Regions from separate parts of the Agathobaculum sp. NTUH-O15-33 genome, predicted to be linked through region 2. Evidence: predicted binding sites of a transcription regulator. Region 2 holds the regulator's gene; each other region holds the start of a gene.
What was found. The regulator Rex, encoded in region 2, represses fermentation and respiration genes when NADH is low (regulators of the CRP and FNR family bind a similar motif). The targets are predictions, from matches to a motif close to ATTGTTAANNNNTTAACAAT.

Region 1 (4,685 bases), 1.0 Mb from region 2:
AAAATAGGCATATGGGCCCTCCCTTAGCGGAAATAATCGAGTTTTTTCTCCAACCGGCTGAGCAGCACGGTGAGCACGCCGTTAAAGATCAAATAGTATATCGCGGTGAAGAATAACGGCCATATCGCGCCCGAAATGCCCTGCGAGCCCTTCATAAAGGCCTGTCCGGCCCAGATGATCTCTTGCAGCGCGATGATGCGGGCGAGCGAGGTGTCCTTGACCAGCGTGATGATTTCGTTGGACATGGGCGGCACGATGCGCTTGATCATTTGCAGCAGCGTGATGCGAAAGAAAATCTGGCTTCTGGTCATGCCGAGCACCAGCCCGGCTTCCTGCTGGCCCTTGGGCACGCCCTGAATGCCGCCGCGGTAAATTTCGGAAAAATAACAGGCGTAATTGATGATGAAGGCCACGGAGGAGGCGAAGAAACGGCCGCCCTCGCCGCCGCCCCAGATCGGGTTTTTCAGCACCAGACCGGGGAAGTAATAAATAATCAGCAGCTGGATCATCAGGGGCGTGCCGCGGATGATCCACACGAAAACCTTTGTGAGGTAGCGCAGCGGGCGGAAGCCCGACATGGAGCCGAAGGAGATGATGAGACCCAGCGGGATCGCGCCGAGCAGCGTGATGAAAAACAGCTTGAGCGTTTGCAAAAAACCGATATTCAGCGCATGCGTCACGATGGGCAATTGATCGAGAATCGTTTGCATGGGTTCCTCCTGTCTTGTCGTATTTTTGCGGGACGTGGAAAAAGGGCGCGTTGCAAAATCAGTTGCAGCGCGCCTTTGCTCGTAATTGTCATCCAGAGCGAAGCGTAAGGAGCGCGCGCGGACGCGCGGCCCTTATTGCAACGCTTTCTGTAGTCGATCCGTCTTTACTGCTCGATGAGCATCGCCTGTACGCTGTAGGTCTCGGCGGTTTTCTGGATGCTGCCGTCCGCGTAGCTGGCGGCGAAGAAATCGTTCAGCGCGGCGGCAAGGTCGCTGCCCTTGCGGAAGCCCACGCCGTACTCTTCGCTGTTCAGGCCCACGGTATAAGTAAGGTTGGCATAGCTCGTGCCTTCGCCCACCATCGCGGCGGCCATCAGGGAGTCGATCACGGCGGCGTCCGAGGTGCCGGCGGCAACCTCCATCAGCGCGTCGGCCTGCGCGGTAACGGGCGTGTAGTTGTAGCCCAGCGCGCTGACCTCGGCCTCGCCCGCGGAACCGGATTCCACGGCAAAGTTCAGATCCTTGCAGCTTTCCACGGTCTGGTACTGATCGGCCTTGTCCGCGGGAACGACCACAACCTGCGCGTTGTTGCAGTAGGGCTTGGAGCATTCCATGCTGCTGGTGACTTCGTCCGTCAGCGTCATGCCGTTCCAGACACAGTCGATGGTCTTGCCTTCCAGCTCCATGATCTTATTGTCCCAGTTGATCTCGCTGAACTCTACCTTAACGCCAAGGCTCTCGGCAAAGGCGGTTGCCATGTCGGCGTCAAAACCGATCCAGTTGCCGCTGTCGTCCTTGTAGTCCATCGGCTTAAAGTCGGTGATGCCGACAACGAGCGTGCCCTTGTCTTTAATGTAAGCGAGATCGCTGTCGGCCGCGGTAGTGTCCTCCGGCTGGCCCGCGTCCGGCGCAGTGGCGTCCTCGGCGGGCTTGGAGCCGCAGCCGGCGAGCAGGGTCGCGCACATCGTGCCCGCGAGCAGCAGGCTCAGAAATTTCTTGGTCTTCATAAAGTCCTCCTATTGATGTTTTCCGTAAAAGTCATTTATCATTGTACCACTTTACCGGAGAAAATCAAGCCTTTTCTGCATTTTGACGCTTTTATGCGTCCGGCTCAAGAACCCCCGCGCCGCAGCGCGCGATCAAATGGAAAATTGAAGCGAAGCTTTAATTTGACAAAAAAGCGGGAGCGTGTATCTCGCTTTTTTAACAAACCGGCGGAGAAGTGTGTCCCAAAGGGCGCGCGCCGGAGCCGGAATGCTCGATCGCAAGCGTGGTTGCGATCGAAGGCTGGAGAAAATCAAGCCTTTTCTGCATTTTGACGCTTTTATGCGTCTGTCCGCAAGATATCCGCTTGACCGTGCAGGGGGAGCGAGTATAATAAGTAGCACATGGATTGTTAAATAAAAAACGAGGAGGCTTTTTTGCATGGACTATAAGCAAATGTACCAGAACAAACTGACCACAGCGGCCGAGGCCGCGCGGGTCGTCAAGTCGGGCGATTGGGTCGATTACGGCTGGTGCACGGGTACGCCGGTAGCGCTGGACAAGGCGCTGGCCGCGCGTATGGACGAACTGAGCGATATCAATTTTCACGGCGGTATTTTAATGTGGCAGCCCGAGGTGTTCAAGATCCCGCACGTGGAGGACAAGATCACGTGGAACTCTTGGCACATGGGCGGCATCGAGCGCAAGGCCTGCACGGCGGGCTTCGGCTACTATGCCGCGCTGCGCTATTCCGAGCTGCCGCGCTGGTACCGCGAAAACGTGCGGCATAACGATGTGGTCATGATCCAAGTCGCCCCGATGGACGATCACGGCTATTTCAGCTTTGGCCCGAACGCCTCCCATTTAAAGGCCGTATGCGAAATATCCGATACCGTCATCGTCGAGGTCAACCGGAACATGCCGCGCTGTTTGGGCGGTTTTGAGGAAGCGGTGCACATCACGGATGTCGATATGATCGTCGAGGGCGAAAACCCGCCGATCGCCGAAATGGGCGCGGGCGGCGCGCCGACCGACGTCGACCGCAAGGTGGCCGAGCTGATCGTGGAGGAAATCCCGAACGGCGCGTGCTTGCAGCTGGGTATCGGCGGCATGCCGAATACCGTCGGTTCGATGATCGCCGAATCCGATCTTAAGGATCTGGGCGTACATACCGAGATGTATGTGGACGCGTTTGTGGATATCGCGAAGGCGGGCAAGATCAACGGCTCGCAAAAGTCGATCGACAAGGGCCGTCAGGTGTTCGCCTTCGGCGCGGGCACCAAGAAGCTTTACGACTATGTCAATAACAATCCCCAGTGCATGGCGGCGCCGGTGTCCTATACCAACGATTCGCGCGTCATTTCGCAGATCGATAACTTTATTTCCATCAACAACGCGGTGGACGTCGACCTGTTCGGTCAGGTCAACGCGGAGACCGCGGGCGTCAAGCAGATCTCCGGCGCGGGCGGCCAGCTCGATTTTGTGCTGGGCGCGTACCTGTCCGAGGGCGGCAAGAGCTTTATTTGCTGTTCCTCTACCTTTCAGCAAAAGGACGGTTCGCTGGCCAGCCGTATCCGCCCGACGCTGGCGGACGGCTCGGTCGTCACGGACGCGCGCCCCTGCGTGCACTGGTTCGTCACCGAGTACGGCAAGGTCAATTTAAAGGGCCTGTCCTCCTGGCAGCGCGCCGAAGCGCTCATTTCGGTCGCGCACCCGGATTTCCGCGAGCAGCTCATTCAGGACGCGGAAAAAATGCGCATCTGGAAGCGTTCCAATAAGCGGTAAACTGATTTAATACGAAAGGAGCTGCGACGAAACGAGTTTCGTCGCAGCTCCGGTGTTTTGGAGGCTCACTGTGCTCGCAATATCATGCGCGGCAGTAGCCGCGAGAGAAACTTTGCGCCGCCCTTTTGTGATACAACCCATTTGCCATGGTACCGTACCGGGAGCCAAGGGACTGACGTGGACGGGCGCTCCGCTCGGCCGGACCGGCCTGTTTCACGCGCCCACGTTTGCTGGCGCTTCGTTTTCGGCGGGCTGGGTCAGCCCGCCCTACCCGATAGGCGGGCGGCTCGCCTTTCAGTGTATAATTTGTAGCATGTAGATGGAGGATTACACAAATGGGTATGGCAAAGAAAATCAGAACGGTGCTGTTGGAGCGGGATATGACGATTAAGGAGCTTGCCACAAGGATTGGGACGAATGGAAACAACCTGAGCAATAAGCTGGCACGTGATAATTTTTCTGAAAAAGAGCTTCGCGAGATCGCGGCAGCGTTAGACTGTGATTATGATGGGATTTTTACGCTGAAAGATAGCGGAAAGACGATATAAAGCGATGCGGGGGCTGCGACGAAACGAGTTTCGTCGCAGCCCCCTTATGAATTCCTCCTCTTTTCTTGGCGCTTCGTTTTCGGCAAGCCGCGCGGCCTTTTACACAATACTGGCATTACGAAAAATGCACGAACTGGCGTTTTACAAGGGGCCAAATGCGCGCTAGAATGGAGACAGTAAAAAAACACGAAAAGAGGGTGATTGGTGTGCAATCCCAAAAGACGAAGCGAATCGTGCAGGCGGCGCTGCTCGCGGCGCTTACCACAGTGGCCACCATGGTGATCCGTATCCCGACGCCGACGCTGGGCTACATCCATCTGGGCGACGGCATGGTGCTGCTGTGCGGCATCCTGCTCGGCCCCGGTGTGGGCGCGGCTGCCGCGGGCATCGGTTCCATGCTGGCCGATCTGTTTTCCGGCTATATGGCTTGGGTGCCGGGCACGCTCGCCATCAAGGCGGCCACCGCCTTTGTGGGCGGCCTGCTGTACCATCGTGTGGCGCGGCGCGCGGCCCATACGCCGGTGCGCACGGTGCTCGCCGGTATCCCGGCGGAGGTGCTGATGGTGTTCGGCTACTTTGTGTACGAGATCGGCCTGTCCGTCGTTTCCGGGAGCGGCTTTGCCGCGGCGGCGACGGCGTCGGCAGCGGGTATCCCGTT
Region 2 (4,685 bases):
CGAGCAGGATCTTTATGATCGGATCGCCGAAGCTCGCTAAAAACTGCCGAAGAAAGCTCTGCCTTTCTCCCTGTGTCAGTTCGTTTGCGCCGTGCTTCTGCCGCGATTTTTCCACTTCCGCGCTGCTCAGGCCTCTGGCCCCGTCCATGTCCATAAACGTCCCTCCTCATAGGACAAACCTATGAAGGGGCGGCCGGATTTATGACCGTGATACTTGTGAACAGGTTCACATTCTGCTATAATCACAGGTAGATAATACCGCATTTGCAAAGGAGGGACTCCGCTTGCCGATCAAAATAGCCGACAGCCTGCCGGCGCGCGCCATTTTAGAAAGCGAAAATATTTTTGTCATGACCGAACACCGCGCCATGACGCAGGATATCCGGCCGCTGCGCATCGCACTGCTCAACCTGATGCCGCTGAAGATCGTGACGGAAACGCAGATCTTGCGCTGCCTGTCCAACACCCCGCTCCAGATCGAGGTCGATCTGATCCAAACCAAGTCCTATCAGTCCAAAAACACGCCGGAGGATCATTTACTTACCTTTTATAAAACCTTTGACGACATCCGTCATTTAAAGTACGACGGCTTTATCATCACCGGCGCGCCGATTGAAAACATGGCGTTTGAAGAGGTCGATTACTGGGATGAGCTGTGCGAGATCATGGACTGGTCCAAATCGCACGTGCATTCCACCCTGCACATTTGCTGGGGCGCGCAGGCGGGCCTATACCACCATTACGGCGTGCCCAAATATCCGCTGCCGCAAAAGATGTCCGGCGTGTTCCAGCACCATGTGCTTTACCCCAAGGAACCGCTCATGCGCGGGTTCGACAATGTCTTTTGGGCGCCGCACTCCCGGCACACCGAGATTCGGGCAGAGGATATCCGCGCGGACGACCGGCTGCGCCTGCTGGCTGAATCGAACGAGGCCGGCGTTTACATCGTCGAAGCCATGAACGGCCGGCAGATCTATGTGCTTGGTCATTCCGAATACGATTCGGACACCTTAAAGCTGGAATACGAGCGCGACCTCGCCAAAGGCATGACCCCGCAGGTGCCGCGCCACTATTTCCGCAACGACGACCCCACGAACGAAATTCTGGTCACATGGAAATCCACCGCATACCTATTCTACACCAACTGGCTCAATTACTACGTTTACCAGACGACGCCGTACGTGCTTGAAAAGATCTAAGACAAAGGATACTGCTATGATAGAAAAGATCGACGGCGCGCCGACGCTGCGGGATTGGCCGGTACGCATTTGGGACGAGGGCGAGATCCAGCCCCTCTACCGCCCGCATTTAGAGTTCTGGCTGAAGCAGGGATTGTCACTGGAACATCTCCTGTTCGTGCCCGCGCTGCCCTACCAAAAGAAGAGCGTCGAATATATGCTGGCGGTTCGCGACGGCGAGATTCTGCTGCTCTGCCGCGAAGGCGATACAGGGATCACACCGGTCTGCATCCGGCGGGATCAGCTTCGTTACGCCGCGCTGATCACCGAGCTGCTCTATAGCCGCCTTGACCTTTACTGGTCGGACGGCGGCGCGATCCACTGCTCTTCGGCGGCTTTCAACCGAACCACGCTTGATCTTTTTCTACCCGCGCTACACACGCTGCTTGGGCTGCCAATGGATTTTGATTGCCGGCAAGCCGCCGAGGCCCACCCGCGCCCCAGCGCGCTGGCGAACGAGCACTATGCGCTTTATCAGTTCGCCTTGGACGCTTACCGGCTTGGACCCGAAATCCGTGAATGCCATTGGCGCTATCTTCGCCCGGCGTTTTTCCGCCGCAAAAAAGCGAGCGAGGACGCCGCCGTGCTATCCTGCTGCATGCAAAACGGCTTATTTATACAGCGAATGCTCGGCAACCGGCTGGCGGCTTATTATTTTCCATGGCGCACAATCGGTTCGTCCTCCGAATACCGTTCGGCTGGCGCGGATACGTGGGAGATCTTCCTCGACGGACAGATCGGCGAACAGCGCAGCGCGGTCGAGTTTCTCCTTTTATAAGAAAAACGCCAACCTTATCGGGCATGAACTGCACCGATAAGGTTGGCGTTTTGTTATTCTTGTTTTTCCTGACCGATCAAATGACAAAGCGTCATCAGACTGTCGGACAGGTGCACGTTTTCCACCGGAATGCCCAGACCTTCCAGATGCAAATCTTCTCCCGTGAAGTTCCACAGGCCGCTGATCCCGTGATCGACCAGATCGCGCGCCAATTCGGGCGAGCGTCCGCGCGGAATCGTCAGCACGGCAACATCGGGCCCCCGCCGGGCGACATAGTCGAACAAGCCCGATGCGTCGCGTACCTCATGGCCGCCGAACTTACGGCCGACCAGCTCCGGATCGGCGTCAAACGCACAGAGCAGGCGAAAACCGCTCGCGGCAAAATCGAAGTTATTGAGCAGCGCGCGGCCCAGATTGCCCGCGCCGATTAGAATAGCGGTGCGCTGATCCTGCAGGCCGAGAATCGCGCCCAACTCCTCCAACAGCTTATCGACATTGTAGCCGTAGCCTTGCTGGCCAAAACCGCCGAAGCAGTTAAAGTCCTGCCGGATCTGCGATGCGGTCAACCCCATACGCTCGGCGAGCGCGCGGGAGGAAATGCGCTGTACGCCTTCGCCCTTGAGCTCGCTGATGTTGCGATAATAACGAGGCAAGCGCCGGATCACTGCTTTTGATACTTCTTGCTTGCGTTCCACAGGCACTCATCCTCTCTCCCGGCCACACGATTACAGGGCAGACACAGTCTCCAGCACGTAATCGGTGAATTCCTGCGCGGTGCAGCCGGTATCACGGCCGGTGACCACGTATTTCTTCTCTTCAAAAATGCAGATGTCGAGCGCGCGCTCAAGCTTTTTCGCCAGTTCCACTTCTCCAATATGCTCCAGCAGCATGACGGAGGCGCGCAAAACGGACGACGGATCGGCGTACTGCGCGCGGCCTTCCTGCACCATGCGGGGCGCGGAACCGTGAATGGCCTCGAACATGGCGTAGCGCTTGCCGATATTGGCAGAACCCGCCGTGCCCACGCCGCCTTGGATTTCGGCAGCCTCGTCGGTGATGATATCGCCGTAGAGGTTGGGCAGCACAACGACCTTAAAGTCGCGGCGGCGCTTTTCATCCAGCAGCTTCGCGGTCATGATGTCGATATACCAATCATCGAACACGACCTGCGGATATTCCTGCGCCACACGCTGGCAGGTATCAAGGAATTTGCCATCCGTGGTTTTGATAATATTCGCCTTGGTCACGCAGGAAACGCGGTTTTTGCCGGTCTTTGCCGCATAGTCAAAGGCCAAACGCGCGATGCGCTCACAGCCTTGCGCGGTCGCAACGGTAAAATCCAGAAACAGGTCGTCCGCGATTTGAACGCCCTGCGAGCCGACGGCGTAGCCGCCCTCGGTGTTTTCGCGGTAGAAGGTCCAATCGATGCCCAGCTCGGGCACCTTGACCGGACGCACATTCGCAAAAAGGTCCAGCGCCTTGCGCATGGCAACGTTCGCGGATTCCACATTGGGCCACGGATCGCCCTTGCGCGGCGTGGTGGTCGGCCCCTTGAGGATGACGTGGCACTTCTTGAGTTCTTCCAGCGTATCCGGCGGGATCGCGCAGCCAAGCTCGGCGCGGCGCTCAATGGTCAGGCCGTCGATCACGCGGAATTCAATCTTGCCGGCCTTTACCTTGTCCGCCAGCAGCACCTCAAGCGCGTGCTGGGACATCGCGGTGATCATGGGGCCGATGCCGTCGCCCCCGCAAACGCCGATGATAAGTTTGTCTAGCTTCTGGTAATCGATAAAGTCGTCCTGCGCCTTCATTTCTTCGATGCGCCTCAGCTGGCTTTCGACGACTGCTTCAAATTTTTTGATGATGGACTGGTCAATAGACATGGTCTGTATCCTTCCACTAAATTGATATTATTTTAACAAGTTTTCAGTGATCTGTCAAGTTTTCAGGTTTTACGCATTTTGCTGCTTGGCAAAATTGAGCGTGCCGCCCGCGAGCAGCGCGCCGCGCTGACGGTCCGATACCTCGCAGTCGGCCTTAAAGGTGCGGCCGCCGCACTGTACCGTTACCTGCGCGCCGCTTTCGATCTCCTCACGCACATGGGGCAGCGTGATCTCGTCCGCAAGACTTACGGCATCGTAATCGGCAGGGTCCGCAAAGGTCAGCGGCAAAATGCCGGAGTTGACCAGATTTGCCTTGTGAATGCGCGCGAAGGACTTGCACAGCACGGCCTTAACCCCCAGATAGAGCGGCACCAGCGCCGCGTGCTCGCGCGAGGAGCCCTGCCCGTAATTCGCGCCGCCCACAATGATACCGCCGCCCTGCGCCTTGCAGCGCTGCGGGAATTCGGGATCGACATTGATAAAGCAATAGCTGGAATAGTACGGCACATTCGAGCGGTACGGCAAAAGCTTGGCGCCCGCCGGCAGAATGTGGTCGGTCGTGATATTATCCTCGGTTTTCAAAACGATCTTGCCGGTGTACGAGGCTTCCAGCGCCTGACCCAGCGGGAAGGGCTTGATGTTGGGGCCGCGCACGACTTCGACGGCGGACGGATCTTCGGCGGGCTTCACGATGAGGTTATCGTTGACGTCGAAATGCTCCGGCATCTCTATTGCAGGCATTTCGCCCAGCGTGCGCGGATCGGTCAGCACGCCGGTCAGGGCGGA
Region 3 (4,685 bases), 1.6 Mb from region 2:
GCGGGTTGATAGCCCGGCGCTGCGGCAGATCTACGCGGAAAACCACCGCTGGCAGGAGGTCGCGCCCAATGAATATCTGGATGATTTCCCCATCACCATCCACTATGCGGATGGGACAACGGAGACCACCAAGATTTTTAACGGCCTGACCAACGCGGATTACTTATCCGGCGAACTGCTGACAATCAAGACCTTTGAAAATGTGATAAACGACAAAGCGATCCGATCCATTACCTTTTTTGACGAACAGATCGAGCTGACACAGCCGTAAAATGCATAAATACCGATAGAAAAAGCAAGGATTCACGCGCTCAGGCGCGTAAATCCTTGCTTTTTTCGTTCTTATAAAACCGAAAGCTCAAGCACTTCGGGCGGAAAGCTGGGAACGATCGGCGGGGCGTGCAATTCGGTATCGGCAAGCGACGGCGACAAATGCGAAAGCACCAAATGCAGCTCGCTGCCGCCGCCGTCGCGCGGCGAAAGCAGCAGGCTACCGCCGTGCAGCCGCGCGACGTGCTGCACATACGGCAGGCCAAGGCCGAGCTTTACGTTATCCCGGCCGAGGGCAAGATATTCTTCATAGGAAAAGGGGCGCTGCCAGCCGCTCAGCAAAGTGTCGAACAGGGCCGCGTCCAGCCCGGGGCCGCGGTCGGCCACGGTAACGGAGGGGCGCGCCGGATCGTCGTGCACGGTCACTTCGATCAGGCCGTCCGCCGGCGAAGCCTGCACCGCGTTGGTCAGCAGGTTGTACACCGCGCGGCGGATCAGGTCGGGTTCGGCGATCAGGCGGCACTGTGCGGGCGCGTTGAGCACGATGCGGCGGTTCGTGTGTTCCTGCGTGTTGCGCACCGCCTCGCCGCATAAAACGGAGAGATCCTCCCAGTGCAGGTTGAGCTGCTCGGTGGAAAAGGGTTCGTGCAGCGTGTCGGAGTGGTTGTAGGTGCGCAGCATACGCATGCACTGCCGCCGCATATGCTGGGCAAGCGCGGGGTCGCCCACCTGCTCGATATCGGGCAGGATGGAAAGAAGGAACTGCGCGGTTTGCATGTGCAGCACACGCAGGCTTCCATCGTACTGGACGCGGTCGTCCTTTAAAAATGCCAGAAGCGCGCCCTCGCGGTGCGGCAATAGTTCCAAGCGGTATTCCGCGCCGTCAAGCTCTTCCAAAACCGTTCGCGCAGCTTTTCGTTCGATGCAGTCCCGCAACGCGGCGGCGGCGGTTTCACTCAGCAGCTGATCGACCCGTTCAAGCGGGTGCAGGCCGGTGAGCCGGGCGGCAGCCTGATTGCAAAATTCAATGTGCATCGTCGGCCCGACCATGACGAGAGCCGCATCCGAAAGGGCGGTCCGTCCGAGCAGCGCGCGCAACGTATCACTGTCGAGCTGGGCAAAGAAAGTTTCGGCCATCTTTATCCTCCAAAAATAAGAGAGCGCCAATTTCGTGTGTATAACGGCGTTCCCATGCAGCAATACTATATTTTGTGGCGTACTCTTATTATACCACTACGAACCACAGTATTGCAAAGAAAAATAAACAAAAACCGGCATAGATATGATAAAATTTTCACAAATATTACACCTTGCGGCATAGTGTGGCGATAGTGTATAATAAGAACATCGACAGAGAATCAGTATTTTTTTAGGAGGATCACTGCAAATGGCTATCAAAGTAGGTATCAATGGCTTTGGCCGTATCGGCCGTATGGTTTTCCGCGCGGGTCTGAAGAACCCGAACATCGAGTTCGTCGCGGTTAACGACCCCTTCATGACTCCGGACTACATGGCGTACATGCTCAAGTACGACACCATGCATGGCCGGTACGACGGCACCATCGCTTATGACGACAATTCCATCACCGTAGACGGCAAGAAGGTTCTGTTCTTCGCCGAGATGGATCCCAAGAATATTCCGTGGGGCGAGGCCCAAGCAGACTACGTTGTTGAATCCACCGGCGTTTTCCTGACCAAGGAAAAGGCGCAGGCGCATATCGACGGCGGCGCTAAGAAGGTTATTATGTCCGCTCCGTCCAAGGATGACACGCCGATGTTCGTTATGGGCGTCAATCAGGATACCTACACCAAGGATATGACCTTTGTTTCCAACGCTTCCTGCACCACCAACTGCCTCGCTCCGATCGCCAAGGTTCTGGACGAAGCGTTCGGCATCACCGAAGGCCTGATGACCACCGTTCACTCCGCTACCGGCACCCAGAAGGTCGTTGACGGCCCCTCCAAGAAGGACTGGCGCGGCGGCCGTGCGGCTACCGGCAACATCATTCCTTCCTCCACCGGCGCTGCGAAGGCTGTCGGCAAGGTTTACCCCAAGCTGAACGGCAAGCTGACCGGCATGTCCATGCGCGTTCCGACGCTGGACGTTTCCGTTGTTGACCTGACCTGCAATCTGGCCAAGCCCGCTTCCTACGACGAGATCTGCGCCGCTATGAAGAAGGCTTCCGAGGGCGAGATGAAGGGCATTCTGGGCTACACCGACGAGGACGTTGTTTCCTCCGACTTTCTGGGCGACGAGCGCACCTCCATTTTCGACGCCAAGGCCGGCATCGCGCTGACCGACACGTTCGTCAAGGTCGTTTCCTGGTACGACAACGAATGGGGCTATTCCAACAAGCTGCTGATGCTCATTGAGCACATGGCTTCTGTTGACAACGCCTAAGTGATATAATCAAACACCCGCTTTCCAAATATGGAAAGCGGGTGTTTTTTGCGTTTATACGGGTTTTTGGGCTACCTGTATTGGTTTCCGGGTCATAAATTAGGCAATTAGCTGAATTCGCGTGCAAAATGTCCAAAAACGACTGGATGATTTGTACAGGGAACAGCTTGTTTCCATCTTGACGAAAGTATTTTCATAAAATATAATAAAGATGAAAACAGTACCAGAAATATTAAGGAGGCATAACATGCTGGATCGGGTCAAAGGCGGGCTGATCGTATCCTGTCAGGCGCTGCCGGAGGAGCCGCTGCACTCCTCGTTTATCATGGGACGCATGGCGCGCGCGGCGGAAGAGGGCGGCGCCGTCGGCATCCGGGCGAATACCGCGGCCGATATCGAGGAGATCGCCCGCAACACGGCGCTTCCCATCATCGGCATCGTCAAGCGCGACTATGCGGATACGCCGATTTACATTACGCCCACCCTGTGCGAAATAGAAGAGCTTGCCGCCACGCCCTGCGCCATGATCGCGCTGGACGCGACGGCCCGACCGCGTCACGCGGGGCAGAGTCTGGCGGACTTTGTGAGCGAAGCGCGCCGCACCGCGCCGGGCAAGCTGCTGATGGCGGATATCGCGACGCTGGAAGAGGCGGTACAGGCGGAGGCGCTTGGTTTCGACTGCGTTTCCACCACCCTGATGGGCTATACCGCGCAATCGGAAGGCCATAATATCGCGGACAATGAGTTTGCCCGCCTGCAAGCGATTTTGCAAGCGGTACGGGTGCCGGTCATTGCCGAGGGGCACGTCGATACCCCGGCCAAGGCCAAGCGGTGCTTAGAGCTGGGCGTGCACGCCGTCGTTGTGGGCGGAGCGATCACGCGGCCGCAGCTGATCACAAGATCGTTCGTGGAAGCGATGGCCTGAGCGAAAAAAAGCAAGCATTACCGGTTGAATAATGCTTGCAGCGCTTTTTTTCGGTTTTCACGGCACTTGGGGTCCTCAAGCAGCCGGTACGTGATGGCGTTGATCAAAAACAGCAGCGGGAGCTGCGAATCGATAAAGTTTTCATCCCCGGTCTGGCGGATATCGCCGGCCAGCAGGATCGTATCCGCGATGCGGGCGAGCGGGGCGCGGCGAGCCTGCGTCAGCGCGCAAACATGCGCGCCCACCGATTTGGCGATCTCGCAGGCGCTGACGACCTCGCGCGTTTCGCCGGAGTTGGATACCGCGATGATCAGGTCGCGGTTCGAGAACAGGCTGGTCTGCACCATCATCAGGAAGCTGTCGGTCATCGCGGTCGAGGTAAAGCCCATTTGCACCAGCCGCATGTTGAATTCGTTGGCCGTCAGGCCCGAGCTGCCCAGACCGAAGATCAGGATTTTTTTCGCGCTGTGGATTTGCGCGGTGAATAGGTCGAGGTCGGCGGCGGTCACCAGTTCGGACGCGGCTTCCAGCGTGCGCTGGTAATAGTGGCACATGCGCTGCATGGTCTCCTCGGGCGCCTGCATGGGCGCGCCTTCGGCGGATAAAAGCGTTTGAAATTCAATATAATTGCGGTAAGCAAGCTTCTGGCAAAACCGGGTAAGCGTCGAATTCGAGGTGCCGGTCGCTTGCGCCAGTTCCATACTAGAGATACCGGCCGCTTCTGCAGGATGGGCGGTAATGTATGCGGCGATCCGCTGTTCGCTCTTGGATAGCCGGTTTCCATAGACCTGCAACCGGTTTTGAAAACTGAGATCAGCCATGTTCACCCTCCTGTTCATCAGTCCCTACACATCATGATAGTATACGGCGCGCCGGATTGCAACAGAAAAGTGGAAAATAGCATGGTTCCCTGTCGGACAAAGCGTTTTCGCAGCGCTTTTAAAATACGATCACACATAAAAAGGAGATTTCATCATGAGTAACGAGATTCAGGTCGGCGTAATCGGTTTTGGCCAGATGGGTCAGGTACATGCGGGCATTTACAACAAGCTGCCGGGCGTAAAGCTTGCCGCGGTGTGTGAGTATAGC

Region 1: a site for Rex is predicted at 2,103-2,122, ahead of RWV98_RS06180 (butyryl-CoA:acetate CoA-transferase). Genes of this name have one in related genera too.
Region 3: a site for Rex is predicted at 1,552-1,571, ahead of gap (type I glyceraldehyde-3-phosphate dehydrogenase). Genes of this name have one in related genera too.

The regions. Positions count from the first base shown of each region.
Region 1 covers NZ_CP136187.1:1,178,749-1,183,433, forward strand. The annotation lists gene RWV98_RS06165 (amino acid ABC transporter ATP-binding protein) at 1-11, opposite strand, end outside; gene RWV98_RS06170 (amino acid ABC transporter permease) at 24-710, opposite strand; gene RWV98_RS06175 (transporter substrate-binding domain-containing protein) at 875-1,717, opposite strand; gene RWV98_RS06180 (butyryl-CoA:acetate CoA-transferase) at 2,136-3,479, shown strand; gene RWV98_RS06185 (helix-turn-helix domain-containing protein) at 3,815-4,027, shown strand; gene RWV98_RS06190 (ECF transporter S component) at 4,234-4,685, shown strand, end outside.
Region 2 covers NZ_CP136187.1:2,199,975-2,204,659, forward strand. The annotation lists gene RWV98_RS10905 (calcium-translocating P-type ATPase, PMCA-type) at 1-154, opposite strand, end outside; gene metA (homoserine O-acetyltransferase MetA) at 285-1,199, shown strand; gene RWV98_RS10915 (hypothetical protein) at 1,216-2,016, shown strand; gene RWV98_RS10920 (redox-sensing transcriptional repressor Rex) at 2,070-2,711, opposite strand; gene RWV98_RS10925 (isocitrate/isopropylmalate family dehydrogenase) at 2,742-3,899, opposite strand; gene RWV98_RS10930 (aconitate hydratase) at 3,969-4,685, opposite strand, start outside.
Region 3 covers NZ_CP136187.1:3,836,397-3,841,081, reverse strand. The annotation lists gene RWV98_RS18590 (DUF4179 domain-containing protein) at 1-271, shown strand, start outside; gene RWV98_RS18585 (sensor histidine kinase) at 343-1,407, opposite strand; gene gap (type I glyceraldehyde-3-phosphate dehydrogenase) at 1,658-2,671, shown strand; gene RWV98_RS18575 (N-acetylmannosamine-6-phosphate 2-epimerase) at 2,919-3,596, shown strand; gene RWV98_RS18570 (MurR/RpiR family transcriptional regulator) at 3,614-4,417, opposite strand; gene RWV98_RS18565 (Gfo/Idh/MocA family protein) at 4,572-4,685, shown strand, end outside.